3 regions of the Actinoplanes sp. NPDC049599 genome follow, and region 1 is predicted to be linked to each of the others. Evidence: riboswitches for the same ligand, from Rfam matches in the RefSeq annotation. Region 1 holds a riboswitch; each other region holds the start of a gene.
The links. Region 1 has a riboswitch for cyclic di-AMP ahead of ACIBQZ_RS09355 (NlpC/P60 family protein). Riboswitches for the same ligand answer to the same signal wherever they lie in the genome.
Positions count from the first base shown of each region.

Region 2: linked by a shared signal. The riboswitch ahead of ACIBQZ_RS18140 (C40 family peptidase) and the one ahead of ACIBQZ_RS09355 (NlpC/P60 family protein) in region 1 are both predicted to bind cyclic di-AMP.
Region 3: linked by a shared signal. The riboswitch ahead of ACIBQZ_RS00720 (coiled-coil domain-containing protein) and the one ahead of ACIBQZ_RS09355 (NlpC/P60 family protein) in region 1 are both predicted to bind cyclic di-AMP.

Region 1 is NZ_JBITLX010000004.1:74,771-84,922, reverse strand. Features, by position in the region: gene ACIBQZ_RS09375 (nucleotidyltransferase) at 1-237, opposite strand, end outside; gene ACIBQZ_RS09370 (dTMP kinase) at 368-1,192, shown strand; gene ACIBQZ_RS09365 (SDR family NAD(P)-dependent oxidoreductase) at 1,189-1,872, opposite strand; gene ACIBQZ_RS09360 (RNA polymerase sigma factor RpoD/SigA) at 2,423-3,424, shown strand; gene ACIBQZ_RS09355 (NlpC/P60 family protein) at 3,500-4,426, opposite strand; cyclic di-AMP (ydaO/yuaA leader) riboswitch at 4,474-4,607, opposite strand; gene ACIBQZ_RS09350 (DUF3817 domain-containing protein) at 4,817-5,143, opposite strand; gene ACIBQZ_RS09345 (hypothetical protein) at 5,172-5,609, opposite strand; gene ACIBQZ_RS09340 (DUF1360 domain-containing protein) at 5,718-6,281, shown strand; gene ACIBQZ_RS09335 (hypothetical protein) at 6,348-6,530, opposite strand; gene ACIBQZ_RS09330 (hypothetical protein) at 6,881-7,087, shown strand; gene ACIBQZ_RS09325 (ANTAR domain-containing protein) at 7,135-8,094, shown strand; gene ACIBQZ_RS09320 (antibiotic biosynthesis monooxygenase family protein) at 8,098-8,400, opposite strand; gene ACIBQZ_RS09315 (MDR family MFS transporter) at 8,460-10,152, opposite strand, start outside.
Region 2 is NZ_JBITLX010000009.1:2,063-12,214, forward strand. Features, by position in the region: gene ACIBQZ_RS18130 (type 1 glutamine amidotransferase) at 92-808, opposite strand; gene ACIBQZ_RS18135 (MurT ligase domain-containing protein) at 798-2,018, opposite strand; cyclic di-AMP (ydaO/yuaA leader) riboswitch at 2,481-2,658, shown strand; gene ACIBQZ_RS18140 (C40 family peptidase) at 2,809-3,477, shown strand; gene mraZ (division/cell wall cluster transcriptional repressor MraZ) at 3,939-4,370, shown strand; gene rsmH (16S rRNA (cytosine(1402)-N(4))-methyltransferase RsmH) at 4,611-5,681, shown strand; gene ACIBQZ_RS18155 (hypothetical protein) at 5,690-6,271, shown strand; gene ACIBQZ_RS18160 (penicillin-binding transpeptidase domain-containing protein) at 6,275-8,740, shown strand; gene ACIBQZ_RS18165 (UDP-N-acetylmuramoyl-L-alanyl-D-glutamate--2,6-diaminopimelate ligase) at 8,796-10,152, shown strand, end outside.
Region 3 is NZ_JBITLX010000001.1:153,145-163,296, reverse strand. Features, by position in the region: gene ygiD (4,5-DOPA dioxygenase extradiol) at 1-131, opposite strand, end outside; gene ACIBQZ_RS00760 (hypothetical protein) at 149-712, opposite strand; gene ACIBQZ_RS00755 (hypothetical protein) at 733-1,029, opposite strand; gene ACIBQZ_RS00750 (Atu4866 domain-containing protein) at 1,061-1,408, opposite strand; gene ACIBQZ_RS00745 (putative bifunctional diguanylate cyclase/phosphodiesterase) at 1,703-4,396, shown strand; gene ACIBQZ_RS00740 (TetR/AcrR family transcriptional regulator) at 4,359-4,967, opposite strand; gene ACIBQZ_RS00735 (ABC transporter permease) at 5,140-6,036, shown strand; gene ACIBQZ_RS00730 (ABC transporter ATP-binding protein) at 5,993-6,817, shown strand; gene ACIBQZ_RS00725 (coiled-coil domain-containing protein) at 6,835-7,926, opposite strand; cyclic di-AMP (ydaO/yuaA leader) riboswitch at 7,924-8,072, opposite strand; cyclic di-AMP (ydaO/yuaA leader) riboswitch at 8,349-8,486, shown strand; gene ACIBQZ_RS00720 (coiled-coil domain-containing protein) at 8,490-9,512, shown strand; gene ACIBQZ_RS00715 (glycoside hydrolase family 65 protein) at 9,575-10,152, opposite strand, start outside.

The sequences.
Region 1 (10,152 bases):
GACCAGCCAGTCCTCGGGCGGTTGCTCCACCTCGAAGCCGACCGCGGACAGCTCCTCCAGCGCGCGGGCCTTGTCCTGCTCGCGGATCACGAAGTCGACGTCGTGGTCGCTGGAGTGCCCGCCGTGGGCGTACACCGCGAAGCTGCCGCCGAGCGCGAACGGGATCTCCGCCTGTTTCAGCACCGAGGCGACCCGTTTGAGCGTGGTGACCAGGCCCTCGTCCACCCGGTGCGGCATAACGGTCTCCCTGCATCCGATCGGTGTGCATACGGCATCTCGACTACCCGGGGCTGCCCGCCTTCACACCCGGACCCCGTCCGTGCGGGGCCGGAACCGAGGGTGACTGCGCCGGGTACCGTTGGTGGGTATGGTCCCCGACCTCGAGTCCGCCCGTCCCGCTTTCGACGATCAACGTCCGTCCACCGCCGCCCGGCGCCCGTTGCGCACGGTGGCACTGGTCGGCATCGACGGCTCCGGCAAGACCACCCAGGCGCGGCTGCTGGCGGGCTCGCTGGCCGCGCGGGGCCTGCCCGCGACCTACCGGCGTAACGCCGGCGGCCGCCGCTGGTTCGGCCGGCTCGCCGCCACGCTCGGCCGTCGGGACGGCGAGCACCTGCTCGGCCGCAAGGTGATGCTCGTGGTCGAATCGGTGCTGCGCTGGCTGTCGATCCTGCGCACGCTGCTGCGCCGCCGGGTCACCGGGGAAATCTCGATCATGGACCGGTACGCGGTCTGCCAGTACGCGAGCATCCGCGCGCACGCCAAGACGCCCCGCCCCGAGCGGCTCAACCGGGCCGAGCGCCGCGCCCGGCTGGCCTACCGGGTGTTCCCGGCGCCGGACGTGACGTTCCTGCTGGCCGTCGACCCGGCCGTGGCGTACGACCGGATCGAACGCCGCGGCTACGACCACGAGGAGATGTCCTACCTGCGCGCCGCCACCGCCGCCTACGAGTCCCTGCCCGAGCACGCCGAATTTGTCATCGTCGACGCGAACGGCACCCCCGAGCAGGTGCAGCAGGCGCTGCTGGGCCACCTGCGCGCCTGGGCGCCTGCGGCCGTGCCGGTCGAGCTCCCGGCGCCGCGCCGCCCGGCAGCCTTGCTGGTGGCCCATGCCCGGGCGCTGCTGGTGACCGTGGCGACGCTGGCCGCCGCCGCGTCGGTGCTCACCTACCAGCTGGCGGAGGGTTTCTAGGCCCGGCCGTAGACCGGGATGGCGGCGCCGCTGGTCGGCGCCGAGCCGTCGCCGGCCAGGAAGCCGATGACCTGGGCGATCTCCGCCGGGGTGACCCAGCGGGAGAAGTCGGCGTCCGGCTGGCCGGCCCGGTTGGCCGGGGTGTCGATGATGCTCGGCAGCACCGTGTTGCAGCGCACGCCGCTCTTCTTGTACTCGACGGCGACGGCGTTCGCGAAGGCCAGCACCGCGGCCTTGGCGGTCACGTAACCGGCGGCGCCGGCGAAGGGCGCGACCGCCGCCCGGGAGGAGACGCACACCACGGAGCCGCCGCCGGCGGCCACCAGCTGCGGCAGCGCCGCGGCGGTCACCAGGTACGTGGGCCGCAGGTTCGCGCGCAGCATCGCCTCGAAGTCGTCGATCGGCGTCTCGTGCACCAGGCCGCCACCGGCGTACCCGCCGACCAGGTTCACCACCGCGCGCAGCGGCGCCGAGGCGTCGGACGCAGCCAGGGCCACCGCCGCCGCGACCTCACCGGGTTCGCTCAGGTCGGCCTCGACCGGGAGCACACCCTTCGGCAGCCGGTCGGTGGCGCCGGCCCGCACCGGGGCGACCACCCGCCAGCCCTGTTCGCGCAACACTTCGGCAACGGCCCCGCCGAGCCCGCCTGCCCCGCCTGTCACCAGCACACTGCGTTCCATACCGTGAACCGTAGTGGTGTGTTTTCCATCACTCCGGCCGGGACTCGGCGGAACGGCGTGGCGGTACCGGCCGAACGGACGTCAGCCCCGCGGGTGTCACCCGGACGGGCGAGTGAACTGCGGCTTGTCGTGCCGCATCGTGGCAGGTGCTCCCGTACGGGCCGGAGACGGGAGCTTTTGCCGTGACGTTTGCTTCATGCCCGACGGCAACCTGTCGATGCTGGACGTGAACCCAATCGGCTACCAGGCCGTACTGGGTAGTGATGAGCATCGCAGCCGGATCCGTGATGCCCGTCGCTGCGACGAAAGAGGGGCCGGTGGTGTCATGGAGCGGGCGGAGGGTATGCGTCTCATCACGCATCCATCGCGGGGTGTGGCTCCGAATACCCCGGTGAGAGCCCTCTTCAGTAAGTATCCACGCGGCTCTCAGCTGGCGCTCAGACACTCGTGACACTTTCAACTCACCAGCCGGAATCAGCGCAGGGCGCCAACTGTTCAGGTATGTGTCAGCACCGCAATGCATGAACTGCGGACGTTACGGGGAGGGCTGATGGACGCAGGTATTGCCCGTAACAGGGTTAGTGAAGGCAATGAGGGGACCGTGGGCAACGTGGAGAAGAACACCGTGATGAGGACCGACCAGGTCGCCGAGGAACGCGACCTCGTCGGAGTCTACCTGCACGAAATCTCCCGGACGCCGCTGTTGGATGCTGCCAGGGAGGTCGACCTCTCCAAGGCAATCGAGGCGGGCCTCTATGCCGAGCACCTGCTCGACACCGGCGAAGTCCGTCGCGGCGTGAGCCGGGAGGAACTGGAGCGGCTGGTCACCGAGGGCAAGCGGGCGAAGGATCTCTTCATTCGCGCCAACCTGCGGCTGGTCGTGTCGATCGCCCGGCGGTACGTCCGCTCGGGCATGCCGATGCTCGACCTCATCCAGGAGGGCAACACCGGCCTGGTCCGCGCCGTCGAGAAGTTCGACTACGAGCGCGGCTACAAGTTCTCGACCTACGCCACGTGGTGGGTCCGCCAGGCGATCAGCCGGGCGATCGCCCAGCAGGAACGCACCGTGCGCCTGCCCGTGCACCTGGTCGAGGACGTCAACCGGATGCGCAACGTCACCCGCCAGCTCGTCCGCGAGCTCGGCGCCGACCCGGAGCCCGCGCAGGTCGCGGCGGCCCTGGGCGTGACGGTGGAGCGCGTCACCGAACTGACCCGCTGGGCCCAGGACACCGTGTCGCTGGACACCCCGGTGGGCGACGACGGCGACACCAACCTCGGCGACCTGGTCGCCGACAGCGACGCGCCGTCGCCCGAGGAGATCGTGCTGACCGCCCTGGAGCGGCAGCGCATCGAGGGCCTGCTGAACCACCTCGACGACCGCTCGGCGGGCATCATGCGCGCCCGGTACGGCCTCGAGGACGGTCGTGAGCACTCGCTGACCGAGGTGGCGTCGCGCTTTTCGCTCTCCCGGGAGCGCATCCGCCAGCTCGAGATCCAGGCGCTCGGCCGGCTGCGCGAGCTGGCCCGGGCCGAGGGCCTGCAGGCCGCGTAACCCCCTCCCCTCGTTGCGAACGACAAGAAGGCCGGTGCCCCGAGGGGACACCGGCCTTCTGCTGTGCTCGGTGACTCAGGACACCCGGCCGTAGCCGTTGGGGGTCATGATGTCGATCGTCCGCTTCTTCACGGGCTGGCCCGCGCGGGAGGCGTCGATGATCTGGCCGCCGCCGACGTACAGGGCGACGTGCCCGTTGCTGCGGTAGAAGACCAGGTCGCCCGGTTTGAGGTCGGACCGGGAGATCCGGGTCGTGGCGCTGTACTGCGCCGCGGCGTTGTGCGGCAGGGACTTGCCGGCCGCGTTCCAGGCCGCGGAGGTCAGCCCCGAGCAGTCGTAACTGTTGGGCCCGCCGGAACCGTACTTGTACGGGAGGCCGATCGCGTTGTAGGCGAAGGTGACCGCCTTGCCGGCCGAGCCCGCGATGGACGGGATGTTGCCGGTGTACTTGCTGCCGGCCTCGGTGGGCGAGCCGTAGGCTGCGGTGCGCATCGCGTACAGCTTCTTGAGGTCGCCCTCGATCTTCTTCTTGCGACCGTCGAGCTCCTTGACCTCGGCGGTCTGCTTCGCCTGGGTCGCCTTGAGGGCGGCCTGCCGTTCGGCGAAGTTCTCCGTGGTCGCGCGGTACTCCGCGATGTCGCGGCCGCGGCTGCGGGAGATCTGCTCGAGGATGCTCATCCGGTCCATGAGGTTGTCCGCGCCCTCGAGCACGACGTTCATGGTGCCGACGTGGCCGGTCATGTACGCCGACGCCGCGATGCTGTCCATCTGCGTGCCGGCGGCCTCGAGCGCGGCCTTGGCCGGCGCCAGGGACTCGGCCAGCTTCTTCTCTTCGGCCTTGGTCTGCTTCAGGCTGATGCGCATCTTGTTGTACGACTCGACGACGTCCTCGAGCTGATCGGACGCCTTGTCGATCTTCTTCGTCAGCTCACTCTTCGACGGTTCCGCGTGCGCGGAGGTCGCGGCGCTGCCGGTGATCGCGATCGCCAGGGCGGCGACCACCAGCGCACGGAGTCTCGTGCGGGCGTGTGGCAACGGTATGTGGCCTTTCTTCCGCTGTGGCCGCCTACCGGGTTAGCTGACGGGTTCGGGCGGGAAGAAGGCCCTACCGCTGGTGCGGATTCACCCCGGTGCTGCTTCGGTGTGGTTCCCCGGTTCGTCGTGGCGGAGGCGGTGACCCTGGGGGATCGGGGTCGCGTTTTCCACCGGCGAGGATTCGGCGGCGTGGGCCGGCGCCACCGAGGGTGTGGCTGCGGACCGGACCAACCGCATTAACTTATCGGCGCTCGGCATTAACACAAGAGCCCGAAGAGTGACTTGCGCCAATGATCACAAATAAGAGAATGATCCCGATAACGGCAGGCAACAATTCCGCTTCGTAGAGTGACTTTTCTACTCTGCCATGGCCGGCGGGGGAGTGGCGGCCGCCGGGACCCACTTGCGCGTGACGACGCGCTCGGCCCAGAACGACAGGAACGGCACGGTGCCGGCCAGCATCACGAGCAGCATCCGGCCCAGCGGCCAGTGCGCGCGGCGGCTCAGGTCGAAGGTCGCCACCAGATAGACCATGTAGAGGAAACCGTGGAACGGGCCAACGGTGGCCACCACGGTGTCGTTGTCACCCAGGTACTTCAGCGGCATGCCGATGACGACCAGCGTGATCAGGACCACGCCGACGATCCAGGCGATGATCCGGTAGCGGGTCAGGGCTCCCTGCACGTTCCACGTCCTTCTGGTTCGGTGCTGCTCAACTGGCGCTGGTGCGCGGGCCGGGATAGTCGCTCGGCCGGGCGCCGGGGTGGGCGGCGAGCCAGCCCAGGTACTCGTTGTAGGCGGCCAGCTCGGGATCGTCGTCGACGGGCGCCGCGTTCGCCACCGGCACGCGCACCGGGCGCCGGACGGTCACCGGCGCGTCCTGCTGCGGCACGGCCGGGCGTTCCCCGGTCTCCGCGGCCGGCTCCGGCGGCGCGGGGCGGCGGGACCGGCGTTCCTGCTGCACCTCGCGGAACCAGATGAACACCACGAACAGCGCGAAAACCGGCCACTCGAAGGTGTAGCCCCAGCTGAGCGCGTTGCCCTCGGTGGCCCGGCTGAACTGCCACCAGCCCAGCGCGAGGAAGGCGGCCACGAGCACCAGCGCGAGGACGTGGCGCGCGATCCACGCGGGGGTCCACAGCCCTTTCATGTGCCTCAGCGTACCGGCGGGTTTGGTGGGAGGGCGCTCGGGCAACCGGTGCAGGCAAGCATCGAGCGATCCGGCTCACCCGGGACTTCTGAGAGGACCACCGACTTCATGATCTCCTCGGTACGCGGCCGGCTGAACCGGCTGCGACGCGACTACGCGCCCCACGAGCACCGGCCGCTGGACGGCTATGTGGCCACCATGGGCGCGTTCGGTGTGCTCGCCGGCAGCCTGGCCGCCGCGGCGCGGCTCAGCGGGCGGCCGGTGCCGGAGCGACCCGCCACCGCCGACATCGTGCTGATCTCCATCGCCACGCACAAGCTGAGCCGGCTGATCGCCAAGGACGCGATCACCAGCCCGCTGCGTGCGCCGTTCACCCGGTTCGCGGAGCCGGGCGGCAGCGGCGAGATCAACGAGGAGGTACGCGACCAGGGCAGCTCGCTGCGCCACTCGATCGGCGAGCTGGTCAGCTGCCCGTTCTGCCTGGCGGTGTGGGTGGCGACCGGGCTGACCAGCGGGCTGGTCTTCGCGCCCCGGCTGACCCGGCTGGCGGCCACGGTGTTCACCGCCACGGCCGCGTCCGACTTCCTGCAGATGGCGTACTCGCTGGCCAAGGAGGCCGCGGAGGGTGAGCCGGAGCCGGCCGATCAGCCCGCGCCGGCCCTCGCCGCCTGACCAGGACCACGCACGGCGAAGCCCCCGGCCTGGCGGCCGGGGGCTTGGTGCGTTCGTCGGGGTGGGTCAGGGCGGGCCCTCGCGGTCCAGGCCCGACCGGCCCTGCGGGCTCTCTGCCTCGCCCGTCCCGCCCTCGGCGTCATCCCGGTCCACCACGGTGTCGGAGTGCTCACCGGCGAAGTCGCTGTCGCCGTCCGGCACAGCTTCCTCGTCGCCGAACGCGGGCAGCCGTTCGTTCTGCTGGGTCATCTCACTCCTCGTGCGGGCTTGGTCCGGCGTCGGGTGGTCGTTCCCCGGTGGTTCGACTACCCGGGGCCGGGCCGGGCAAACGGTGTGGCTTGAGTCACAACCGCTACCGGAATCCGGGCACCCCGCCGACGGTTGAGTCAGATGTCGGTGTGATCAGTGTCCCCGGGCCTCACCCTTTGCCTTCGCGGAATACCGTTCGGCTGGAGCCGCGTTGAGCCTTTCGCCGCGAGGCGACCTGCACACCGACAGCTGTGATCGCGCCGCCTCCGGTCTCCGGGGGCGGCGCTTTTGCGTCCCGGATATCGATCATCGTGCGGGTTCGCTTGCGCCCAGCGGGGTAACCAGCGGCCATGACTGACGACCGGACGGACCAGCGCGCTGCCGAACTGCTGCCCGAGGAGCGCAGCGCGGGCGGCAGCAGCGACCCGCAGGCGCAGGCAGCGGCCATTCTCGCCGAGTCGGACGAGCGCCAGGCCGACCTGGAAGCCGCGCCGAGCACGCTCCTGGAGCATCGGACCTCGGAACAGACGGTCACGCCGGAGGACGGCACCCGGTAGTGGACGGGACTTTCGTGTTCACCGATGCGCGTGGCAATATCGGCCGGATGTCAGCCCCGCAACGAAGCTTCGGGCGCACCATCTCGCGCCGGGTGCCGGCCTCCGGCGCAGCCGCCGCGAACGCCGACCAGACCCGGACCCCCGGCCGCCGGCGCCCGCCCGCGGCCGGGCCGGCCGCACTCCCTGCGGCGCAGCCGCCTCCCGGCTTACCGGCCGCGGTGCCCGGCTCGCTGCTCGCGGCCGCGGTCCGTCCCCCCGAGCCCACCCTGAGCATCGACACGGTGGTGCGGGACGGCCTGGCGCCGTCCGCCGGTGCGGGGGAGCCGGCCGGGCCGCACCCGGTGGAGCTCGCCGGGCTGCTGCACGAGCTCACCGCCCGCCTGCTCGGCGCCGACGGGGTGCCGCACGCCCTGGACCGGCTGGCCGCCTTCGCGGCCGGGGTCGTGCCCGGCACGCTGCGCTGCTCGGTGGCGCTGATCGGGGAGGGCGGACCGCCGGTCGTCGCCGCCTCCGGGAGTGCCGCCCAGGCCCTCGACGACCTCCAGTACGCCGCCGGCGACGGCCCCGCCCTCGAGGCCGCCCGGACCCGCACCCTGGTGACCGCCCCCGAGCTCCAGGACGACCCGCGCTGGCCGCAGCTGGCCGAGGGCGCCCGGCAGCACGGCGTCCGCGGCGTCGTGGCGATCCCGCTGGACGTGCAGCGGTCCTCGGTCGGGGCGCTGAGCCTGTTCGTCGGCACGCCCGGCGGCATCGACCCGGCGTGGCTGCTGACCGCGATGGCCGTGGTGAACCAGGCCGAGGTGCTGCTGGGCGAGCTGCGCCGGCGCGAGGGCCTGCGGGAGGGTGCGACGGTGGACCGGGCGGCCGGCGTGATCATCGCGCAGCGTGGCTGCGGCGTGCAGGAGGCCTACACCGTGCTGCAGGAGACCGCCCAACGGCTCGGCATCGACCGCCGGACCGTCGCCGAGCGGCTGATCAAGGCGGCGGCTCGCAACGCCGACGCCTGACCGCTACTTCCGCACCTGCTGGACGACCTCGAACTCCAGCAGGCTCGCGCCCGAGGCCACCGGGCGGCTGCGCTCACCCGCGTGTGCCGCCCGGCCCGAGCCGGCCGACCAGGCCTGGAAGTCCTCCTCGGTCTCCCACTTGGTGTAGACGAAGTACCGGGTCTCGCCGCCGACCGGGCGGAGCAGCTCGAAGCCCAGGAAGCCCGGGGCGTTCTCCACCGCACCCTGCCGGGCGGCGAACCGCTGCTCCAGCTCGGGGCCCGCGCCCTCGGGGACGTCGATAGCGTTGATCTTCACGACTGCCATACGACAAAGGGTACGAGCGCGGGCTGCGCTCGTACCCTTCGGTGTCGCCGGCTGAGCAGCTAGCGGGAGCTGCGGGTCTCCACCTCGGGCCCGGCACCGACCTCGCCGGGCACGCCGTTGCTCGCGGCGGCGGCCGCCGCGTCGTCGGCGCGCTGCTGCTGCGCCGACCGGTGCTGCAGCGGGATCTCCGGCAGGAACAGCACCACGATCAGGCCGAGGACCATCACGACGGCCGCCAGCAGGAAGATCAGCTGGATGCCGTCGGAGAAGCCGACCTTGAACGGGTGCGACACCACGTCGGAGAGCCGGTCCAGGAACGACGTGTCGTTCAGCGCGTCGCCGCCCTGCGCCTGCTGCAGGGTCTGCAGCTGACCCGGGTCGGCGGCCACCGCCTGCTGGAACTCCGGGGTGCCCTGCGCCGTCGCGTACGCCGAGTTGATCTTGCCGCCGACGACGTTGAAGAGCACGGACAGGAAGATCGCGGTGCCCAGCGTGCCGCCCATCGACCGGAAGAACGTCACCGAGCTGGTGGCCACGCCGATCTCCCGTGGCGACACCGCGTTCTGCACCGCGGTGATCATCGGCTGCATGTTGCCGCCCAGGCCGAGGCCCATCACGACCATGATCAGCATGGTCTTCCAGAGCGGGGTGTCGGCGCCGATCAGGGAGAACAGCACCAGCGCGGACAGCATGAGGATGCTGCCGATGATCGGGAAGACCCGGTAGCGGCCGGTCCGGGCGATCAGCTGGCCGGAGGTGATCGAGCCGGCCATGATGCCGATCACGAACGGGATCATCTGCAGGCCGGCCTCGGTCGCCGAGGAGCCCTTGACGATCTGCAGGTACAGCGGCACGGTCAGCAGGCCGCCGAACATGGCCATGCCGACGATCGTGCTGGAGATCGAGCCGACCGCCACCGTGCGGTTCTTGAACAGCCGCAACGGCAGCAGCGCCTCGTCCTTGTAGGCCCGCTCGGCCAGGATGAAGCCGACGATGCCGATCAGCCCGATCGCGTAGCAGCCCAGCGCGCGCGGCGAGTCCCAGCCCCAGGTGCGGCCCTGCTCCGCCACGGTCAGCAGCGGCACCAGGCCGACGATCAGCGCGAGCGCGCCCGGCCAGTCGATCCGGTGGTCGGTGCGGGTGTGCGGCAGGTGCAGCACCCGGGCCACGACGATCATCGCGGCGATGCCGATCGGCACGTTGATGTAGAAGATCCAGCGCCAGCCGGTGATGCCGAGGATGGTGTCCTGGCCGGCGAAGAAGCCGCCCAGCAGCGGGCCGATGACGCTGGCGGTGCCGAAGACCGCGAGGAAGAAGCCCTGGTACTTGGCGCGCTCGCGGGGCGGCACGATGTCACCGATGATCGCCAGCGCCATCGACATCAGGCCGCCGGCGCCGATGCCCTGGATCGCCCGGAACGCGGCCAGCTCGTACATGCTCTGGGACAGGCCGCAGAGGATCGAGCCGATCACGAACGCGGCGATCGCGAACAGGAAGAAGCCGCGCCGGCCGTAGATGTCGGAGAGCTTGCCGTACAGCGGTGTGGAGATGGTCGAGGTGATCAGGAAGGCCGTGGTGGCCCAGGCCTGCAGGTCGAAGCCCTTGAGGTCGTCGGCGATCGTGCGGGTCGCCGTGGCCATGATGGTCTGGTCCAGGGCGGCCAGGAACATGCCCATCATCAGGCCGCCGAGGATGGTCAGGATCTGCCGGTGGGTGAATTCCACCGACGGCCCGCCGGCGCCCGCTGCGCCC
Region 2 (10,152 bases), on a different contig from region 1:
ACGATGCCCCGCGGGGCGATCAGGGTGTCAGTCATGCAGGCGTACCCCTAAATCTCGTCGTTCCAGGTCGGCTGGTCGGGCGCCGGATGGCTCAGGCGGTGCCGGCGGCGGCGAGCCGCTCGCTGCGGAGCCGGTCGGCCCAGGTGTCGTCGAGCGCTGTAAGGCTATCCGCGCCGATCGCCCAACGCAGTAGCAGATCGGCTATAGCTGGGTTGCGAGCGAGTGCCGGGCCGTGCGCGTAGGTGCCGAGGATCTTGCCGTGCCAGGCGCCCTCGGTCTGCCCGTCGTTGCCGATGCCGGCGGTCACCCGGGCCAGTGGGGCCACCCCGGGACCCAGGTGGGTCCGGCCGCCGTGGTTCTCGAAGCCGGTCAACGGGGGCAACCCTAGCCGCGGATCGATGTCGCCGCGAACTTCGCCCACCGCGCGGGTCTCCCCCCGGTCGGAGCTGAGGTCGAGCAGGTCCAGCCCGGCGCACTTGGCTCCCTTGGCGAAGAACGAGCTGCCGAAGAGCTGGTAACCGGCGCACACGGCCAGCACGGCCGCGCCCTGCTGCACGGCGCGGTGCAGGCCGCCGTCGGCGATCAGGCGCTGGGCCGCCAGCGCCTGCGGGCCGTCCTCGCCGCCGCCGATCAGGTAGATGTCGGCCGTGGTCGGCATGGCCTGGTCGGAGCGGACCTCGTAGGTCTCCACCGGGATGCCGCGCAGCGCGGCCCGGCGGCCCAGGATCAGCATGTTGCCCCGGTCGCCGTACGTCGACAGCAGGTCCGGGTAGATCCACACGATCCGGAGGGTGCTCTCAGTTGACACGGTCCAACTCCGCTCGGATGTCCTGGAACGCCGTGTAGTTCGCGATCACTTCGAGGCGTCCCGGTGGGCTGGCTCGTACCGCCTCGTCGAAGGTATGCACGTGCCGGAAGGCCACATCGTTCACTTCGAGCCGGACCGCCAGGTCGAAGGCCCGGTCGCCGGTGATCAGCACCTGCCGTCCGCGCAGCGGGGAGAAGTCGACGTCGTAGAGCCAGGAGGTGTCGAAGCCGTCGGGGTCGCGGGCGTTGATGGACAGCAGCGTGGGTGCCACCTCCGCCATGTCGAACGCCTCGAGCCAGCTCGCCGGGTTCTTCGCCAGCAGCAGCCGGATGTTGCGGCCGTCGCGCTCGACCTGGGCGTAGCGGCCGGCCACCGAGGCGACCCCGGCCAGGCGGGGGACGGCCTCTATCGGCCGTACGCCGAACTCGGCGGCGACGGCCAGCGCGGTCGCCGCGTTGCCGAGGTTGACGTGACCGGGGAGCTGGAGCTTGACCAGGTGCCAGTCGCCGCGGGGGTCGACCACGCCGTCGTCCTCGACGGTCCACTGGGCCTGCGGGCGGCGCAGCGGGCAGCCGGTGCACCGCCAGTCGCCGTTGGCCCGTTCGATCGGCGAGCCGCACTCCGGGCACACGAACGAGTCGTCGTGCCAGCGCTGGCCGGCGCTGAACCAGACCACGTGCGCGGTGTTGATCGCCGCCCAGACCACCATGGGGTCGTCGGCGTTGGCCACCACGTGCACGTCCGGGTGGGCGGCCAGGGCGGTGCGCCACATCTGCGCCATCATGGCGACTTCCTTGGCGCGGTCGAGCTGGTCGCGGGACAGGTTGAGCAGCGCCACCACCCGCGGTGTGGTCTCGTCGATCACCCGGGCCAGGTAGTGCTCGTCGACCTCGAGCACCGCGAACGGGGTGGCGCCGGCCTTGGCCAGGGCCGAGGTGTGCCCGGTGGGCATGTTGGCGCCGAAGGAGTTGGTGGCGACCGGGCCCAGCACGCCGAGGGCGGCCGCGGTGAACCGGGTCGTGGTCGTCTTGCCGTTGGTCCCCGAGACCAGCGCGATCGCGCGGCCGGCGGCCAGGTTCTTCAGCAGGTCAGGATCGATCTTGAGACCGATCCACCCGCCGATCACCGAGCCGTCGCCGCGGCCCGCCGCCCGTGAGAGCGCCGCAGCGGTTCGCGACACGGAGGTCGCGACCTTGGCCCGTAGGGGCATCTTCCCGTCCGTCACGGCGACGAGGGTACCGGAAACGGACACTACGTCGAGTGGTCCCGGGTCCCGCTCACCGGTCCGGGCGGTGGGGCGGGCACCTCCACCGAACGGATGATCTCCCCGGCGCCGTCCGTCGCCGAGTTTGCGCCGCTGGGGGCGTTTACGGCCGCAATCTCCCGACCCGGCCGCCGCCCATGATCACCCCGCCTGGGCTTTTTATGTGTTGTGTTTCACCCGTAACCTTCGACGCACTGTAATTGATCTGCTACCCGTGGTGCTGGCATTTGTCACGGCCCGGTTACAAACCGGACAGTCGTCCATGTGCCAAACACGTTGAGTAGTCGAGCACGGGCCAGCGGCCGACGCCGATTTCGGGTAGCAAGGGTGGTGCCGGCAAGCGTCCGCTCGCCGCTCGCACCACCACGGACCACGCCGAGCCCTGCCCCGGTCCGGGTGGCGCGACCATGATTGCGAACGACAACACAGGCATACGGGGGCAGGGACGGGGGACCCAGATCCGGTCCCGTGGCACGCCGCTCGCGGCGTACCGATGCGGACCTTGGGGTGAAGCCACCAGCGGTGGCCGGGCAACCTTCCCGCCCGAACCCGACAGCTAACCTCGCAGGCGTGCCGGAGGGATATCTCTACCGTGCACGAAAGCACCTCGCACCGGCGCCGTCGCACCATCGGCACCGGTCCCGTCGCTCTGTCACTGGGTCTCTGCCTCTGCGCCGGCCAGCTGGTCGCCACCGCACCGGCATCCGCCGCTCCGGCCCCCGTCACCGCTGCTGCGGTGACGGTAAAGCCCAGCGTGAAGACCTCGTACAACAAGAAGTCGATCGCCTGGGGCACGAAGGTCAAGGTGACCACCAAGCTGATCAACCCGAAGACCGGCAAGGCGGTCACCAGCGGCAAGGTCCGGCTGCAGATCAGGTCCAAGGCCGGCAAGGCCTGGAAGACCTACCAGACCAAGTCGAGCAACTCCAAGGGCACTGTCACCTTCTGGAGCAAGCCCGCGAACTCGGCGTACTACCGCACCGTGTTCGCCGGCACCAAGGGCTTCAAGTCCGTCGCCACCCCGTCGACCCGGATCAAGGTCGGGGTCAGCGGTGCCAAGGTGATCGCCGAGGCGAAGAAGCACAAGGGCGCGCCGTACCGGTTCGGTGCCTCCGGGCCCAAGCGGTTCGACTGCTCCGGCTACACCATGTACGTCTACCGCAAGGCCGCCGGCAAGAAGCTGCCGCACAAGGCCAACTCGCAGCAGAAGTACGGCAAGGCTGTCAGCAAGGGCAACAAGAAGGCCGGCGACCTTCTGGTCTTCCGGTCCGGCTCGTACGGCACGCACGTCGGCATCTACGCCGGCGGCGGCTACATGTGGGCCGCGCCGCACTCGGGCGACAAGGTCAAGAAGCAGAAGGTGTACGGCAAGAACTACGTCGTGCGCCGCCTCGTCTCCGCGTGAGACAGCACTGAGTAGCACAGCGTGAGACAGCACTAAGTAGAGCAGTACGACAGTTCAGTGGGGCGCGACCCGGACGGGGTCGCGCCCCGCTGTCGTGTCCGCACCACTTTTCCCTCCACTTCACTCCCCGGCACGGTGCCGAAGGGCAGCCGGCCCTTCCCCAACGCCCGATTTCGGGGGACTTTCGTGCCCGGGTGGGCGGCATGTCGGAAAGTGGACCATGGTCGCGAGCGCTCCGCCCTCCACTTCCGCCCCACCTGCTCTGACGTGCGGATACATCCGCGAATCCGGTTCGCAGAAGCCGTCATTCTGGTTGCGGGTGGAGGGAAGTGGAGTAGAGTGGAGCGCAGTGGCAGGGTCTTGCGGAGGAACGCCTCCGAGAGGATTTGCCGGCCCAGACGACAGGCGGTCCGCGCAGAGCTGGCTCTGCATCGGTGCCGGGGGGCAGGGGGGTTGGGCCGATGTTTCTCGGCACGCACACCCCGCGCCTGGACGACAAGGGCCGACTGATCCTCCCGGCGAAGTTCCGCGACGAGTTGGCGGGAGGTGTCGTGATCACCAAGGGGCAGGAGCGTTGCCTTTACGTCTTCCCGATGCCGGAGTTCCAGCGGATCGCGGGCCAGCTGCGCGAACAGCCGGTCACCCACAAGGCCGCCCGGGCCTACAGCCGGGTGTTCTTCGCCAGCGCGCACGACGAGATCCCCGACAAGCAGGGCCGGGTCACCATCCCGGCGCACCTGCGGGAGTACGCGGCGCTGGATCGCGAGCTCGTGGTGATCGGGGCGAGCACGCGGGTGGAGATCTGGGACAAGCAGTCCTGGGAGCAGTACCTCTCGGCGAGCGAGGACGACTTCGCCGACATCGAGGAGGGGGTGCTGCCCGGCGGATTGTGAGGCGTGGCACCTGTGGGCTGTGCAACGGCCCGGACGTCGCTGCTGCCGTACTGCGAGATCTCCAGCCGCTCCCGCTCCTGGCGCCTCTTCCCCGGTGCCAGGCGTGTGTCCGGTCGGGCGCGCCCGATGGCAACGGGCACGAGCGGATGGGGATCTGGCGGTACGGACGGACGACCGGGCGGGCCGGCATCGAGGAGTCGATGTGCGGGCCGGACCGGGTGAGCGCGGAAAGAGCTGGCTATGGGGGTCGACATGGGGGAGCTGCGCGGCACGCACGTGCCGGTGCTGCTCGAGCGCTGTCTCGAGCTGCTCGCCCCCGCCCTCGCGCTGCCGGGTGCGGTGCACGTCGACTTCACGCTGGGCCTGGGCGGGCACGCCGAGGCGGTGCTGGAGCGGCACCCGGAGGTGGTCCTGATCGGACTCGACCGGGACACCGAGGCGCTCGCGCACTCCCGGCGGCGGCTGGCCCGGTTCGCGGACCGCACGCACCTGGTGCACGCGGTCTACGACGAGCTGCCCGCGGTGCTCACCGAGCTCGGCCACCGGAGCTTCCACAGTGGCCTGTTCGATCTCGGCGTCTCGTCGTTGCAGCTCGACGAGCCCGACCGCGGGTTCGCCTACGCCCGGGACGCGCCGCTGGACATGCGGATGGACCAGTCGCAGGGGATCACCGCGGAGGACGTCGTCAACGGCTACGAGCCCGGCGAGCTGGTCCGCATCCTGCGGGTGTACGGCGAGGAGAAGTTCGCCACCCGGGTGGTCTCGGCGATCGTCAAGGCCCGCGCGAAGGCCCGGATCGTCTCCACGTCGCTGCTCGCGGACCTGGTCAGGGACGCGATCCCGGCCGCCGCGCGGCGAACGGGTGGAAATCCAGCGAAAAGAACGTTTCAGGCGCTACGTATTGAGGTAAATGCGGAACTCGCCGCGGTTGAGGCCGCGGTTCCGGCGGCGTTGGACCACTTGGCACCGAAGGGGCGCCTTGTGGTGATGTCGTACCAATCGTTGGAGGACCGGATCGTCAAGCGTGCCTTCGCCGCGAGGGCACGCAGCACCGGGCCGATCGACCTGCCGGTCGAGCTGCCCGGGACGGGTCCTTCGGTGCGGCTGCTGACCCGCGGGTCGGAGCTGCCCAGCGCGGCGGAGGTGGCGGAGAACCCGCGGGCGGCTTCGGTGAAGCTGCGCGCGGTGGAACGGATCGACCAGCAGGACCAGACGACCGGGGCCGCCCGCGAACGGCCTCGACTGTCTACAACGCACGGGGGACAAGGGCGGTTACGCCCGGGGGAACACCAGGAGGGGGAGGGACATTGAGCGAGCGCATGACCACTGCGCCGCGGTCGGGGGGCCGGACCACGGAGCAGGTTGGCAAGGGCCGGCGCACGCCGGCCGGGACGACGACCGGTGCCGCGACGGGCGGTGGCGCCCGGGGGGCGCGTCGCTACCCGACCGTCGGTGCCACCCAGGGCAGTGCCGCCCTGAAGCTGACCGCCGAGCAGCAGCGTGACCCGATCACGTCGCCGCGCCTGCGGGTGGCGCCGCCCGCGCCGATCAACGCACCCCGCGCGCCGTTCATCGCGCTCGTGGTGGCGATCGTCGTAGCCGGGGTGCTCGGCATCCTGCTGATCAACACCAAGACGGCGGAGAACTCGTTCCGGATCGACTCGCTGCAGAAGCGGCAGGCCAAGCTGGACTCCCAGCAGCAGGACCTGGAGAACCAGATCGCCGCCAACAACAGCCCGGGCAGCCTGGACGCCGCCGCCCGCCGGCTGGGCCTGGTCAAGGCCGAGAACCCGGCGTACATCCGGCTGCCCGACGGCAAGATCTTCGGGGTGCCGACGCCGGGCCGCGGCGAGGTGGCGGTCACCGCGCAGGACCCCGCCACCTCGGCGACCGGGCGGTAACGCGTGCCGCCCCGCGTCAACGGGACACCGCGCCGGGGCCAGGAGCCCCGGCGCGGCGCTTCTGGCGACCAGCCACCCGCCGAGGCCTCCGGGCGTGAGGACGACCGGACGCGTGGCTTCGGTGGCATCGGCGACGCGCGGGCGTACACACCGCGCGGCCGGACCGTGCGCGAGGGCGACCAGCGCACCCGGTCGCCGCGCACCGGCCGCAACACCGACCCGTTCCGTCCCGCGCTGCAGGTCCTGGACGGCGGCCGGCCGGTCCGCGACCGGGGCCGGGAGACCGACGAGGAGCCGCCCCCGCGCCGCGACCGCGACGGGCGGGGCAAGCCGGACGAGCGCCGCGACCGCGACGGGCGGGGCAAGCCGGACGAGCGCCGCGACCAGGCCCGCGAGCCGCGGCGGGACAAGCGCGACCAGCCGGCCGAGAAGCCGGCGCGGGCGGCGCGGGCGCGCACCCGGGCCGACGAGGACGAGTGGGACGAGACGCCGCGCCGGGGTGGCCGGGCGACCGCCGGCGCCGGGCGTAACCGGGCCACGGCCAACCCGCGGCGGGGCGCGGCTGCCACCCGTACCGATGCAAGCGCCCGGATGGCCCGCGAGCGCAAGGTAGCGGCCCCACCCGGACCCCGGCGTGCCCCGGCGGGCCGGCCGGCCCGGGCGGCGGCACCCGCGCGCCCCGGCACCCGGCGGCCCGCGCCGCTGATCCCGGCCGCGCCGCCCCGGCTCGCCAACGGCACCCGCCGGCTGCGGCTGGGCACCGTGCTCGCGCTGACCCTGTTCGTGGCGATCGGCGTGCGGCTGGTCGTGCTCCAGGTCGGCGGCTCCGCCGCGTCCGCGGAGAGCCTGCTCAAGCAGCGGCAGAACCGGCTCACCGAGGTGGTGCTCCCGGCGCCGCGCGGCAGCATCCTGGACAGCTCCGGTGAGGCCCTGGCGCACAGCGTCGAGGCGCGGTACATCTACGCCGACCCGGAGATGATCAAGGATCCGGTCGCCGCGGCCGCCCAGCTCTCCCCGGAGCTGGGCATCCCGCCGTCGAAGCTGATCCAGCTCATGGCCAAGAAGAAGCGGCCCGGCGGCGGCGCCTCCCGCTTCGAATATCTGGCCCGCGGCGTCGACATCGCGATCGCGGACAAGATCGCCGCGATGAAGATCCGCGGCATCGGCTCCGACCGGGACGAGCGGCGCGACATCCCGGGCGCCGACCTCGCGGCCAACCTGATCGGCTTCACCGGCGACGACCACACCGGCCTGGAGGGCCTGGAGGCCCGCTACGACACGCTGCTGCGCGGCACCGACGGCAAGAAGGTCTTCGAGATCGGCCGGGGCGACCTGGCCAAGGAGATCCCGGGCGGCTACCACCGCGAGACCGGCGCCTCGCCCGGCTCGTCGATCCAGCTGACCATCAACCGCGACCTGCAGTTCGAGGTGCAGCGGGTGCTGAGCCAGCAGGGCGAGAAGAGCAACGCGACGGTGGCCGCGGCCGTGGTGCTCAACGCCCGGACCGGCGAGGTGCTGGCCCAGGCCAGCTACCCGGCGTACAACGCGGCCAAGCCGGCGGACTTTGCGCCCAAGGACCGCGAGGACGTCGCGACCAGCGTCATCGCCGACCCCGGCTCGACGCACAAGGCGTTCACCATCGGCGCGGCCCTGGAGGAGGGGCTGATCAACCGGGACTCGCTGATCACCGTGGGCCCGGGCCTCGAACGGGGCGGCTACGACTTCGTGGACACCCACCGGCTGCCGGCCGGCACCCGGCTCACCATCCCGGGTGTGCTGGCGTACTCGTCGAACGTCGGGACCATCCGCATCGCCGACAAGCTCGGCAAGGAGAAGCTGTACGAGTACCAGCAGAAGTTCGGCCTCGGCCGGGCGACCAACGTCGGCATGCCCGGCGAGGCCACCGGCCGGCTGCTGGCGCCCGACGAGTGGAGCGGCTCCGCCTCCGGCTCGGTGCCGATCGGCATGAGCGTCGACGCCACGCTGATCCAGATGACCGCCGGGTACGGCGCCATCGCCAACGACGGCACGTACATCCAGCCGCACCTGATCAAGGCGACCATCTCCGGCAAGGACGGCTCGGTCCAGCCCGCGCCGGAGCCGGAGACCCACCGGGTGCTGAAGGCGACGACGGCCCGGGAGCTGCGCGAGATGATGGAGTCGGTGGTCGACGCCGAGGGCGGCACGGGCGGCCGGGCCGCGGTGCCCGGTTACCGGGTGGCGGGCAAGACCGGCACCGGCAAGATGCTGGTCGAGGGGCAGTACACCAAGCACAACGCGGGCTCGTTCATCGGCATGGCGCCCGCCGAGGACCCGCAGTTCGTCATCGGGGTCTTCGCGGACGTGCCGGACGGCACCGGCGGCGACGTGGCCGCCCCGGCGTTCAGCAAGATGATGTCCTCCGCTCTCCGCCACTACCGGGTGCCGCCGTCGGGTAACCCGGAGCCGACCTTCAAACTGAGGGGCTAGGGCGTGTGGATGGCGTCCGCAGCCGGACGCCGGGCACCGGGTAGGGTCTGACGCCGTGTCCGGCATTCCCCGTCCCCATACAGTCCGGCCGTCCCGGCTGGCCGACCTCGCGACGCTCGTCGGCGCCCGGTTGACCGGCCCGGATGCCGAGGTCAGCGGCGTCACGCACGCCAGCGGCGAGGTGCACCCCGGTGACCTGTACGCCGCGCTTCCGGGCTCCCGCCGGCACGGCGTGGAGTTCGTCGCGGGCGCCGTCGCGGCGGGCGCGGTCGCCGTGCTGACCGACCCGGCCGGGCTCGACGCCGCGGTCGCCGCCGGGCTGCCGGTGCTGGTCGCCGACGACCCGCGCGCGGTGCTCGGCACGGTCGCGTCCCGGATCTACGGCGACCCCACCGAGCGGCTCACCGTCATCGGGCTCACCGGCACCGCGGGCAAGACCTCCACGGCGTACCTGGTGGAGAGCGGGCTGCAGGCCGCCGGGCTGACCACCGGGCTGCTCGGCACCGTGGAGACCCGCCTCGGTGACCTGGTCGTGCGGAGCGTGCGGACCACTCCCGAGGCCACCGACCTGCACGCGATCCTGGCCGCCGCGGTCGAGCGCGGGGTCACCGCCGTGGTGATGGAGGTGTCCAGCCACGCGCTGGCCATGGGCCGGGTCGGCGGGGTGCGCTTCACCGTCGGCGGCTACACCAACTTCGGCCTCGACCACCTGGACTTCCACGCCGACGCCGACGACTACTTCGCGGCGAAGGCGAAGCTGTTCGACGGCCGGTGCCGCTTCGAGGTGCTCAACGCCGACGAGCCGGCCCTGCGGCCGCTGGCCAAGCCGGCCACCATCAGCTACTCCGCCGCCGGTGACCGCGCGGCCACCTGGTCGGCGAGCGACATCGCCGGCGACGCGTTCGGCCAGCGCTTCACCGCGCACGGGCCGTCCGGCGCGGTCCGCGCGGGCGTGGCGCTGCCCGGGCGGCACAACGTCGCCAACGCGCTGCTCGCCCTCTCCTGCCTGGTGGCGGCCGGGGTGGACGCCCAGGTCGCGGCCGACGGCATCGCCGCCTGCCCGGGCGTGCCGGGCCGGCTGGAACGGGTCGACTCGCCCGGTGATGTGTTCGGGGTGGTCGACTACGCGCACAAGCCGGACGCGATCGTCGCCGCGCTGGCCGCGCTGCGCGAGCTGGCGACGGCCCGCGGCGGGCACCTGGTCTGCGTGATCGGCGCCGGCGGCGACCGGGACCGCGGCAAGCGGCCGCTGATGGGCGCGGCGGCGGCGCGGGGTGCGGACCTGGTGGTCGTCACCGACGACAACCCCCGCAGCGAGGACCCGGCCGGGATCCGGGCGGCGGTGCGGCAGGGCGCCGAGCAGGCCGCCGCGGCTGCGAAGATCATCGAGGTGGCCGGCCGCCGGGCCGCGA
Region 3 (10,152 bases), on a different contig from region 1:
GACACCACCAGGATCGCCCGCGGCCGCGGCACGGCGGCGCCGAACGCCCGCCAGGCCCGGGTGTAGCGGTTGGTCTCCAGCGCGTTCATCGGGTTGCCGTGGCCGATGAACGCGGCCGGCATGATGGTCATGGTTGCAGCTTAAACCTTCACCGCGGATAGACGACCCCCGAACGCCCGCTGTACGGATGCCGCGTGCCGTCCAGCTCGTAACCGGTATGGGGCGCGTCCAGCCACACGATGTACGGCACCCCCGGCGAGAGCCCGCTGATCGTGGCCGTGACCGTGCAGCCGGTGCCGGCCGGCACGTTCTGCCAGGTGTAGTCCGGCTGGTTGCCGGAGTTCAGCGGCTGCCGCACCGCGGTGATCCGGTAGTCGGAGTCGTACTGCCGGGGCCAGGTCACGGTCAGCTTGCCGGCGCCCGGCACCACCTCGAGCGGGATCAGCGGCGGGTTGACGATCCAGTCCTGGGCGCAGCCGGGCACCACCGGCAGGAACGTGACCGGCGGCAGGACCGGGCTGCGCGAGCCGCCGCGCGACGGCACCGGGCTGGGCGTGGCGCTGCCGGTGGCCACCACGATCCAGTCGGCGCCGGGGGCGGGGGTGGCGCTCGCGGCCGGGCTCGGGTTCGACGTGTCGAGCCCGAGCAACCCGCAGCCGCCGAGCGCGATCGGCAGCGCGAGCAGCGGGAGCAGGAGCCTTCGGAGCCGCATGCCCCTTGCATCGGCCCCGATCAGGAATGACTTAGCGGCGGCGCAGAAGACCACCCGGCCGCGAGCAGGTCGTCGCGGGCCACGGCGGTGCGCAGCCGGGCCGCGTAACACCCGGTCAACACCCGCGACGGTACGCCCCGAGCAGCCAGTTCACGCTCGAAACGGCCGGTCATCCAGGCCCGGATCCCGGCACCGTCGCGTAGCCCGTCGTCCACGAACGGCACGCCCTCGTGGTGCGTGAGCAGGTACAGATCGGGCGGGCGGACCCGGGCCGCCACCCCCGGCGAGGTCGTCCAGCCGGCGCCCGCCGCCGTCATCGCGCCAGCACGGCAGCCGGCACCGGCGCTGTCAGGCCTTGAAGAGCTGGTGCCCGGCCATCTCCAGGACGTCCTCGGCGACCGTCACCGGCGTCCGCAGCCCGGTCTCGTCGCGCAGCACCAGCCCGGAGCCCTGGGGGCGGTACGTGCCCCGGGCGGCGCGGTGCCGGCCCTCGACGCTGCCCAGGTACGACCAGTCGGCGTCCAGGCGCAGTTTCACCGTACTGTCCGCGCTGCGCCAGACCCCGACCAGCGGGGCGGCGTCGCCGGTGCCGGCCGGCACCGGCGCGGCGAGCCGCTCGGGGGCCACGCCGCCGAGCGCGAGCGCGAGCAGCGGTGCCGCGCCGAAGATGGTCGCGTCAACGCGGTGGTTTCGCATCAGTGCTGCTCCGGGGGACGGCGCGGGGTGGGCCCCCAACTTCGGCAGGGACCCCGCCCCGGATGAGCAATTCACCGGGTGATTGCGTACACCCGGTTGGTCCGCAGCCGGCCGGACCGGCCCGCGGGCACCGCAGGCGACCGACGTCCTGCGCCACGACGGGCCCGGGTGTTCCCGCTGCTGGCCGAAACAGCGCAGCCGCGCACTTGAACCCGGCGCCGTGGTCCGGAATGCTCATTCGGCTCGCCCCGCACCGATCGTTCGGGTGACGACGCCCCGGACGAGAGGAGTTCCATGGACCACGCCCCGCGTCATGCCGCGTGGGATCGGCGGTTGCTCCTGGCCTCCGGCGCCCTGGCGGTGACCGCTTCCGCGTGGTTCTTCCTCGTGTTCGCCCTCGGTGCGGCGATTCCTGCCCTGGTGAGCTGGCTGCTGATGCCCTGCGGCGCCGCGCTGGCCGCCGGGCTGTGCCACCGGGCCGGCGCCGACCCGCTCCTCCCGGGGGCCGCCCGGCGTTTCTGGCGCCGGATGAGCCTCGCGCTGGCCGTGCTGACCGCCACGATGGTGTCCCACTCGTACGAGTCGGTCGCGGCCGGCGTCACCACCCGGGTCGGGCTGATCACCGGGCTGCTGCACGCGGCCTTCCTGCTCCTGCTGGCCTGGCCGCTGTTCGGCCTGCCGATGGCCGCGGGCTCGCGGGCCCGGCGGGTGACGGTCGGGCTCGACATCGGCGTCATCGTCGCGGGCGCGGCGATCTTCTGCTGGCACTTCGTCGCCCGGCACCTGTTCGCGGACACGGCGGCCGGTGACGTCTCGATCGTGACGAGCGCCGGTTTCCTGATCACCGGGTCGATCGTCGTGGTCGGCACGGCCAAGGTGGCGGTCACCGGCGCCGGGTCGCTGGCCGGCCGCTCGCTGACCGCGCTGGGTGCGGCGCTGGTCGCCGGCGGCCTCGGCGTTGCCCTGACGCCGCTGCTCAGCGACCGGCCCGCCCTCGACACCACCCTGCTGGTCGTGCCGGTCTCCGGGTTCCTGGTCGCGCTCGGCGCGGCCAGGCGGGCCGGTCCCCGCGGCGCCGGCCCGGCCGCCCGGCGCCAGCGGCACAGCCCGTTGCTGTATCTGGTCGCCGCCGCGACGAACGCGCTGCTCATCGCCGTGGTCGTGGAGGACAGCGCGGACCGCATCCCGGTCACCGTGGCGGCGGTGATCCTGACCGCGCTGGTCGTGGTCCGCCAGCTCACCGCGTTGCGGGAGAACGAGCACCTGCTCGGCCGCCTCGACGCGAACTTCCTCGAGCTGCGGCACAAGGAGCAGCGCTTCCGCCTGCTGGTGCAGAACTCCACCGACGTCGTGACGATCACCGAGCCGGACGGCCGGATCCGCTACATCAGCCCGGCCGTGCAGCGGGTGCTCGGCCTGGCCCCGAGACCGCTGGTGGGCACCTCCATCGTGCACCGGGTGCACCCGGAGGACCGCGCCACGATCGCCGCCAACGTCGGGCACGTGATCAGCCGCCCCGGCAACTCCGCGACCTACCAGGTGCGGCTGGCCCACGCCGACGGCACCTACCGGACCCTGGAGATCATCAGCGTCAACCTGACGGACGAGCCCAGCGTCGGTGGCGTGGTCAGCAACTCGCGGGACGTCACCGAGACGGTCCAGGCGCACGAGCGGCTCAGCTACGAGGCCACCCACGACGTGCTGACCGGGCTGGCCAACCGGGCGCTGTTCGCCGAGCGGCTCGCGGCCAGCATCACCCCCGCCGGTCCCGGGCACCGGATCAGCATCGTGCTGATCGACCTGGACGACTTCAAGACCGTCAACGACACGCTGGGCCACGCGGTCGGCGACGGGCTGCTGGTCGCGGTCGCCGAGCGGATGCGCGCCGGCATCCGGCCCACCGACACCATCGCGCGGCTCGGCGGCGACGAGTTCGCGATCCTGTTCGAGGGGCTCGGCGGCGCGGCCGTGGACCGGGTGCTCGGCCGGATCGCCGGCGCGCTGGCCGTACCGGTCGACATCGACGGCCACCTGCTCGCGGTCCGGGCCAGCTTCGGCGTGGTGGACGGCCGCGGCGGCGACGACGCGGGCAACCTGCTGCGCCAGGCCGACATCGCCATGTACGAGGCGAAGGAGCGCGGCGAGGGCGGCTGTCAGCGCTATCGGCCGGGCACCGAGGCCCGCGGCGCCGAACGCAGCCGGCTCGCCTCCGCGTTGCTGGCCGCGCTCACCCACGACGAGCTGGTGCTGCACTACCAGCCGGTGGTGACGCTGCCCGAGGGCCGGTTGACCGGGGTGGAGGCGCTGGTCCGCTGGGAGCATCCCACGCGAGGCCTGCTCGGCCCGGGTGAGTTCATCCCCGGCGCGGAGCAGACCGGGCTGATCGTGCCGCTCGGTCGCTGGGTGCTGCGCACGGCCTGCCGTCAGGCCGCGGCCTGGATCGCCGAGCTGGGCGAGCTCGCGCCCGGGACGATGTCGGTGAACGCCTCGGCCCGGCAGCTGCGGGAGCCGGGCTTCGCTGCCGACGTGGCCGCGGCGCTGACCGACAGCGGGCTCGACCCGCACCGGCTGACCGTCGAGATCACCGAGTCGACGGCCGTGGGCGGCGGCGCGACCCAGGAGACCCTGCGCGCGCTGCGGACCCTGGGCGTACGGCTCTCGCTGGACGACTTCGGCACCGGCGCCTCGACGCTCAGCCTGCTGGCGAACTGCCCGGTGGACCAGATCAAGCTGGACCGCTCGTTCGCCCCCGTGCCCGGCCCCGACCTGATCGCCGGCGCCGTGCTGCAGCTGGCCCGCGCGATGGGGATGGAAGCCGTCGCGGAGGGCGTGGAAACGCCCGCGCAGGCCGCGAAGCTCGGCGCGCTCGGTTACGTCCGGGCGCAGGGCTTCCATTTCGCCCGGCCGATGCCGCCGGAGCAGCTCGGCACCGGCATCGTCACCGACGGCTTCAGTGCGCTGGCCGGCTCGCTCGCAGCGCGCCCATGACGGCCGTGCTGAGGAGCTCCAGGTAGTCGTCGTCGATAGGCGTGCGCGAGACCGCCAGCCGCCAGTACAGCGGGCCGAGCATCAGGTCGACCGCGAGATCGGGGTTGGTGTCGGCGGGCAGCTCGCCGCGCTCCACCGCCTGACCCACGAGCTTCTCGCCGACGGCCTGCTGGTGGGTGCGCAGGGCGCGCTGGAGCGTCTCGGCGATCTTCGGGTTGCGCGCCGCCTCGGCCATCAGGTCCGGGATGATCTGCGACGCGATCCGGTGCTGCAACGCCTTGCTCACGATGAACATGAGCAGTTGCAGATCACCCGCGAAGCTTCCGGTGTCTGGCATAGGCACGCTACGCTCCGCCACAGCGGAGACGATCTCCAGGACCATCTCCAGCTTGTTGCTCCACCGGCGATAGATCGCGGTCTTGCCCACGCCGGCCCGGCGCGCCACCGCCTCGATCGACAGGCGGCCGTAGCCGACCTCGGCCAGCTCGTTCATGACCGCGTTTCGGATGGCCGCGGTGATGTCCCCGCGGAGCACCGCCGCTCCGGCGGGCGCACGTTTCGCTGTAACCACAGGAGCACTATACGCCAGGACGCAACGGTTGCGTTCCGGCGCTCGTTCGGCTACTTTCGGATTCAACGTCGATACGACGCCGTTCCATCGCGGCACACTGTTTAATGTGTTCCCGCGCAAGTCACCAAGGTCCCCGATCCCCAGCGGACCGACCAGATCGGAGCGCCACCCGATGCCCCAGACGGCGGTCGCCGGTTCCGACACCGGCCTGACGCTCAAGGAGCTGGCCCGCAGGCACGGCCTCAGCGCCGCGGGAAAACTCCCCAGCCTGCGGGAGTATTCCCGGCAACTCTGGGCCTACCGGCACTTCATCGCGTCGTACGCCAACGCCAAGGTCACGTCGTCGCTGGGCAAGACCCGGCTCGGCGTCTTCTGGCAGGTGCTCACGCCGCTGATCAATGCCGCGGTCTACTACGTGATCTTCGGCGTCGTCCTGGACACCCAGCGAGGGGTCGACAACTTCGTCCCCTATCTGTGCACGGGTGTCTTCATCTTCGGCTTCACCCAGTCCGTGGTGCAGGCCGGCATCCAGGCGATCAGCGGCAACATGGGCCTGATCCGGGCGCTGCACTTCCCCCGGGCCAGCCTGCCGCTGGCGATCACCACGGTCGAGATCCGCAACATGCTGGCCTCGATGGCGGTGCTGATCGTCATCGTGCTGGGCTTCGGCGAGCCGATCACCTGGGAGTGGCTGCTCATCGTGCCGATCTTCCTGCTGCAGAGCGTCTTCAACGCCGGCCTGGCGCTGGCGGCGGCCCGGCTGGGCAGCAAGGTCGCGGACTTCAAGCAGCTGGTGCCGTTCGTCATGCGGATGTGGCTCTACGGCTCGGCGGTGCTCTACCCGGTGACCCGCTTCTCCGACAACCTGAGCGGCTGGCAGCTCAATGTGGTCGAGGCCAACCCGATGCTCGTCTTCATCGACCTGATGCGGCACGCGCTGATGGAGGACGTCCCGCTGGCCGGCTCGGCCACGGTGCTGTGGCTCGAAGCGGTCGCGTGGACCCTGGTGGTCGGCATCGGGGGATATGTCTACTTCTGGCGCGGAGAGAAGGGGTACGGCCGTGGCTGACAACCTGACCGGCAGCGATCGGCCGGTGCCGACGGTCATCGTCGACGACGCCCACGTGGTCTACCGGGTGCAGCAGTCCGCCACGCCCGGCACCGGCAGCCCGCTGGCGAGCTTCAAGCGGATCGTGACCGGCACCAAGCCGGCCACGCTGCGCGAGGTGCACGCCATCAAAGGTGTGAGCTTCGTCGCACACAAGGGCGAGGCGATCGGCCTGATCGGCACCAACGGCTCGGGCAAGTCGACGCTGTTGCGCGCCATCGCCGGCCTGCTGCCGGTGGAGCGGGGCGCGATCTACGCGGCCGGCCAGCCGTCGCTGCTCGGCGTCAACGCGGCGCTGATGAACGACCTGCCCGGCGAGCGCAACGTGGTGCTCGGCTGTCTGGCCATGGGCATGTCACCGGCCGAGGTGAAGTCCCAGGTGAAGAACATCATCGACTTCTCCGGGATCAACGAGCGCGGCGACTTCAGCTCGCTGCCGATGCGGACGTACTCCTCCGGCATGGGCGCGCGACTGCGGTTCGCCATCGCGGCCGCCAAGAAGCACGACGTGCTGCTGATCGACGAGGCGCTGGCCACCGGCGACGCCAAGTTCCGCCGGCGCAGCGAGCAGCGGGTCCGCGACCTGCGCAAGGAGGCCGGCACGGTCTTCCTGGTGAGCCACAGCGAGCAGTCGATCCGGGACACCTGCGAGCGGGCCATCTGGCTGGAGTCCGGCGTGATCCGCGCCGACGGCACCACCGAGGACGTGCTGAAGGAGTACGAGGCCTACGTCAAGCGGTAGGCCCCGCACTCCCGGTGTCAGCGCATCGACAGGTGCACGTGGTTGGTGTGATCGCTCGACGGATCGCCGCCGGCCCCGGAGTACGACTTCCAGCCACTGCTGGGCAGCCAGATCCGGCGGAACCAGATGACATAGAGCACGCCGAGCCGGCTCGCGTTGTTGATGAAGTAGGTCGACAGCCGGTTGCCGTAGGTCCGGCTGGCACCGGTCGCGTCGCCGCCGAAGCCGTTCTTGTCGGCCGCGAAGTCGCAAGCCTTGCCCTTCGGGTGCTCACCGCTGTTCTGCTGACGGAAGCACGAGACGAAACGGGTGAAACCGTCCTTCTTCGCTTCCTTCATCGCGTGCAGCGTGCGCGGCGAGATGCAGCCCGACGTGGTCGGGTCGTTGAGGCTGCACGACTCGCTCGGCAGCGAGCCGTCCGAGTTGCGGGGCGCGGCCGCGGCCTGGGAGCTGCTGCCACCGCCGCTTGATTCGCCGCCGGACGACGAGGAGTCGCTCGACTCGCCGCTCGACCCGCTCGCGGCGTTGGCGGCCTTGAGGGCACCCTCCGCCTGATTCTTGCGCTTGGCCATGACGGTGAGCTGACGCTGCTGGTCCCGGACGGCGGCGTCGATCGCGACCTTCGCCTGCTCCTGCTGGACCTTGGCGTCCTTGAGATCGCGCACCGCGCGGTCCTGCTTGACGGCGATCGTCTCCAGGGTCCGCGCCCGGTCCAGCATGCTGCCGGTGGAGTCGGCGGTGATCAGCGCCGTCATCGGCCCGAGCCGGCCGGTGCGGTAGGACTGCTGGACGATCTCGTCCAGGGCCGCCTGCTTGGGACCGAGCTCGGTGTCGATCTCCTTGAGCTTGGCGGTGAGCTGCTGCTGGCGCTTCTTGGAGCGCTCCAGCGCCTCCTTGGCCTCGACGAAGCCCTTGGACGCCGCCTCGAGCTGCTGGATGAGGGATTTCGAGCCGCCCTCGCCGTCGTCGCCCGAGTCGCCCGGCGCGGCGAGCGGACGGGGAGCGGCGGAGGCGGAGGTCGGGGCGGCGAGGGCCAGCCCCGTGGTGGCGACGAGCGCCGCGAGCACGGTCGCTAATCGCCGGCGGGCAGGATTGAGCCTCACGAACATTCCTTCCGTCGGCCGCCGACCGAGTTAGCTGACGGGTTCGGGACGGAAGTGATCCCTACCGATCCGCGCGGCGCACGGATCGGATTCACCCCATTACTTCGGGTGGGTCCCCGGCTCGCCTTGCGGCGATTAGGCGGCGGTCTGCGCTGAGACCGTGACGAACACTACCCATCAATGCTAGGAATCGACAGTCGTCACACAGTGAGCAATCGACCGACCACTGCGGGTGAGGAATGCCGGAGAGAATGCAACGACTCACATTGATACGTCGTTACGGCCTATGAGCTGCGTTATTCCATCGAGTGGTAACGGAAAGTCGTTACCCGGTAACGGTTTTACCCCCGCGGCAGCACTGTCAGCGGGGCTGTTGTCAGGTAAGCTGGCCGCCGGTTACTGCCAGAAGGCGCTGCCCCCAAGGTGCCGGCAGCCCACCATCTAATCGTCGCGAGATGAGCCGGGGAACCACAGAAGTACCGGGGTGAATCCACGAGTCAGTGGTAGGGATCGCTTCCGTCCCGAACCCGTCAGCTAACCCGGCCGGTGGTCACGTGGAAGGATTCTGAATGACGGCAAGACCCCGCCGGTGGCTGATCCTCGCCCTGGCTCCGCTCGCCGCGGTCACGATGATGCTCTCCCCCGCATCCCCGGCGAACGCCGACCCCGACGACACCAAGAAGTCGTCAACCGCCGACGACGGCGACGACAATCCGCTGCTGAACGATGTGCTCGACTCCACCGGTCGGCGCTATCTGACGGCGAAGGCGGCGGTCAAGAAGTCCACCAAGACCCAGCTGGGCCTCGCCCTGCAGGTCAAGAACGCCGAGGCGAAGCGGGACCTGCTGCTGCCCGAGGTGGGCGCGGTCGCCGCGCAGCAGTACCGCACCGGCGGCATCTCCACGATGGGCTTCCTGCTCAACACCGACACCCCGGACGGCTTCCTGCGCAAGGCGGTCTCGCTCGAGGAGATCAACGCCCTCAACAACGGCAAGCTGCGCGAGCTCTACGCGGCCATCGACGAGGTGACTGCCACCAAGACCCGCCTCGACCAGGAGGTCCGGGCGCAGAAGCAGAACCTCGCGCTGATGGAGAAGCAGAAGGAGTCGGCCGAGAACGCGCTGGCCAAGGTCGGCGGCACCACCGTGACGGGCGGCTTCGTGCTCGCCAAGTCACCGGTGGCCGCACCGGCGCCACGCAACTCCGACGGGGAGTTCAGCCCGGAGTCGTGCAACGTCGACGACCCGACCACCGGCGGCTGCATCACCGGGCGCACGTTCCACATGTACAAGGAAGTGAAGAAGGCGAAGTTCAACCGATTCGTCGGTTGTCACCGCAACGGCGGGCCGTTCGAGCATCCCAAGGGACGCGCGTGTGACTGGTCACTGCAGAAGAGCGGCTTCGCACCCTGGCACAACCGGGACACCCGGGAGTACGGCAACAACCTGATGGCCTTCCTGGTGCGTAACGCCGACCGGCTCGGCATCCTCTACGTCATCTGGAACAAGCAGATCTGGTTCCCCGCCACCGGCTGGAAGTCGTACAGCGGTCCCAGCGACCACACGGACCACGTACACGTCTCGATGCTTTAGCGCGGCAGCGCGGAAAAGCCCCCGTCCTCCTCGCGGAGGACGGGGGCTTCGTCGTTTCCGGGTCAGACCCCGGTGGCCCGGCGGACCGGGGCCCGGCCGGCCGGCTGTCCGGGCGGCGGGCCGGTCGGCGCGGCCGGCGGGATCGCCAGCACCACCGGCTTCACCTGGGTGATGGTGACCTCCTTGCCGTGGTGCAGCAGGTCCAGGCGGGCCGAGCCGCCACCGTTGCGCAGCGAGTAGGTGACCTCCTCGGCCGTCACCTCCACCCGCAGGCGCAGGCCCCGCCAGAGCAGCGAGAACTCGAGCCCGTTGATCCGGCTCGGCAGCCGGGGCGCGAAGGAGAGCTGGCCGTTGAAGTCCCGCATGCCGCCCAGGCCCGCCACCAGGGCGATCCAGGAGCCGGCCAGCGACGCCACGTGCACGCCGTCGCGGGCGTTCTGGTGCAGGTCGTGCAGGTCCATCAGGGCGGCCTCGCCCAGGTAGTCGTGGGCCAGTTCGAGGAAGCCCACCTCGGCGGCCATGACGGCCTGGATGCAGGCCGACAGCGACGAGTCCCGCACGGTACGCGCGTCGTAGTACGCGAAGTTGCGGGCCTTCTCCTCCGGGGTGAAGGCGTCGCCGCGCACGTACATCGCCATGA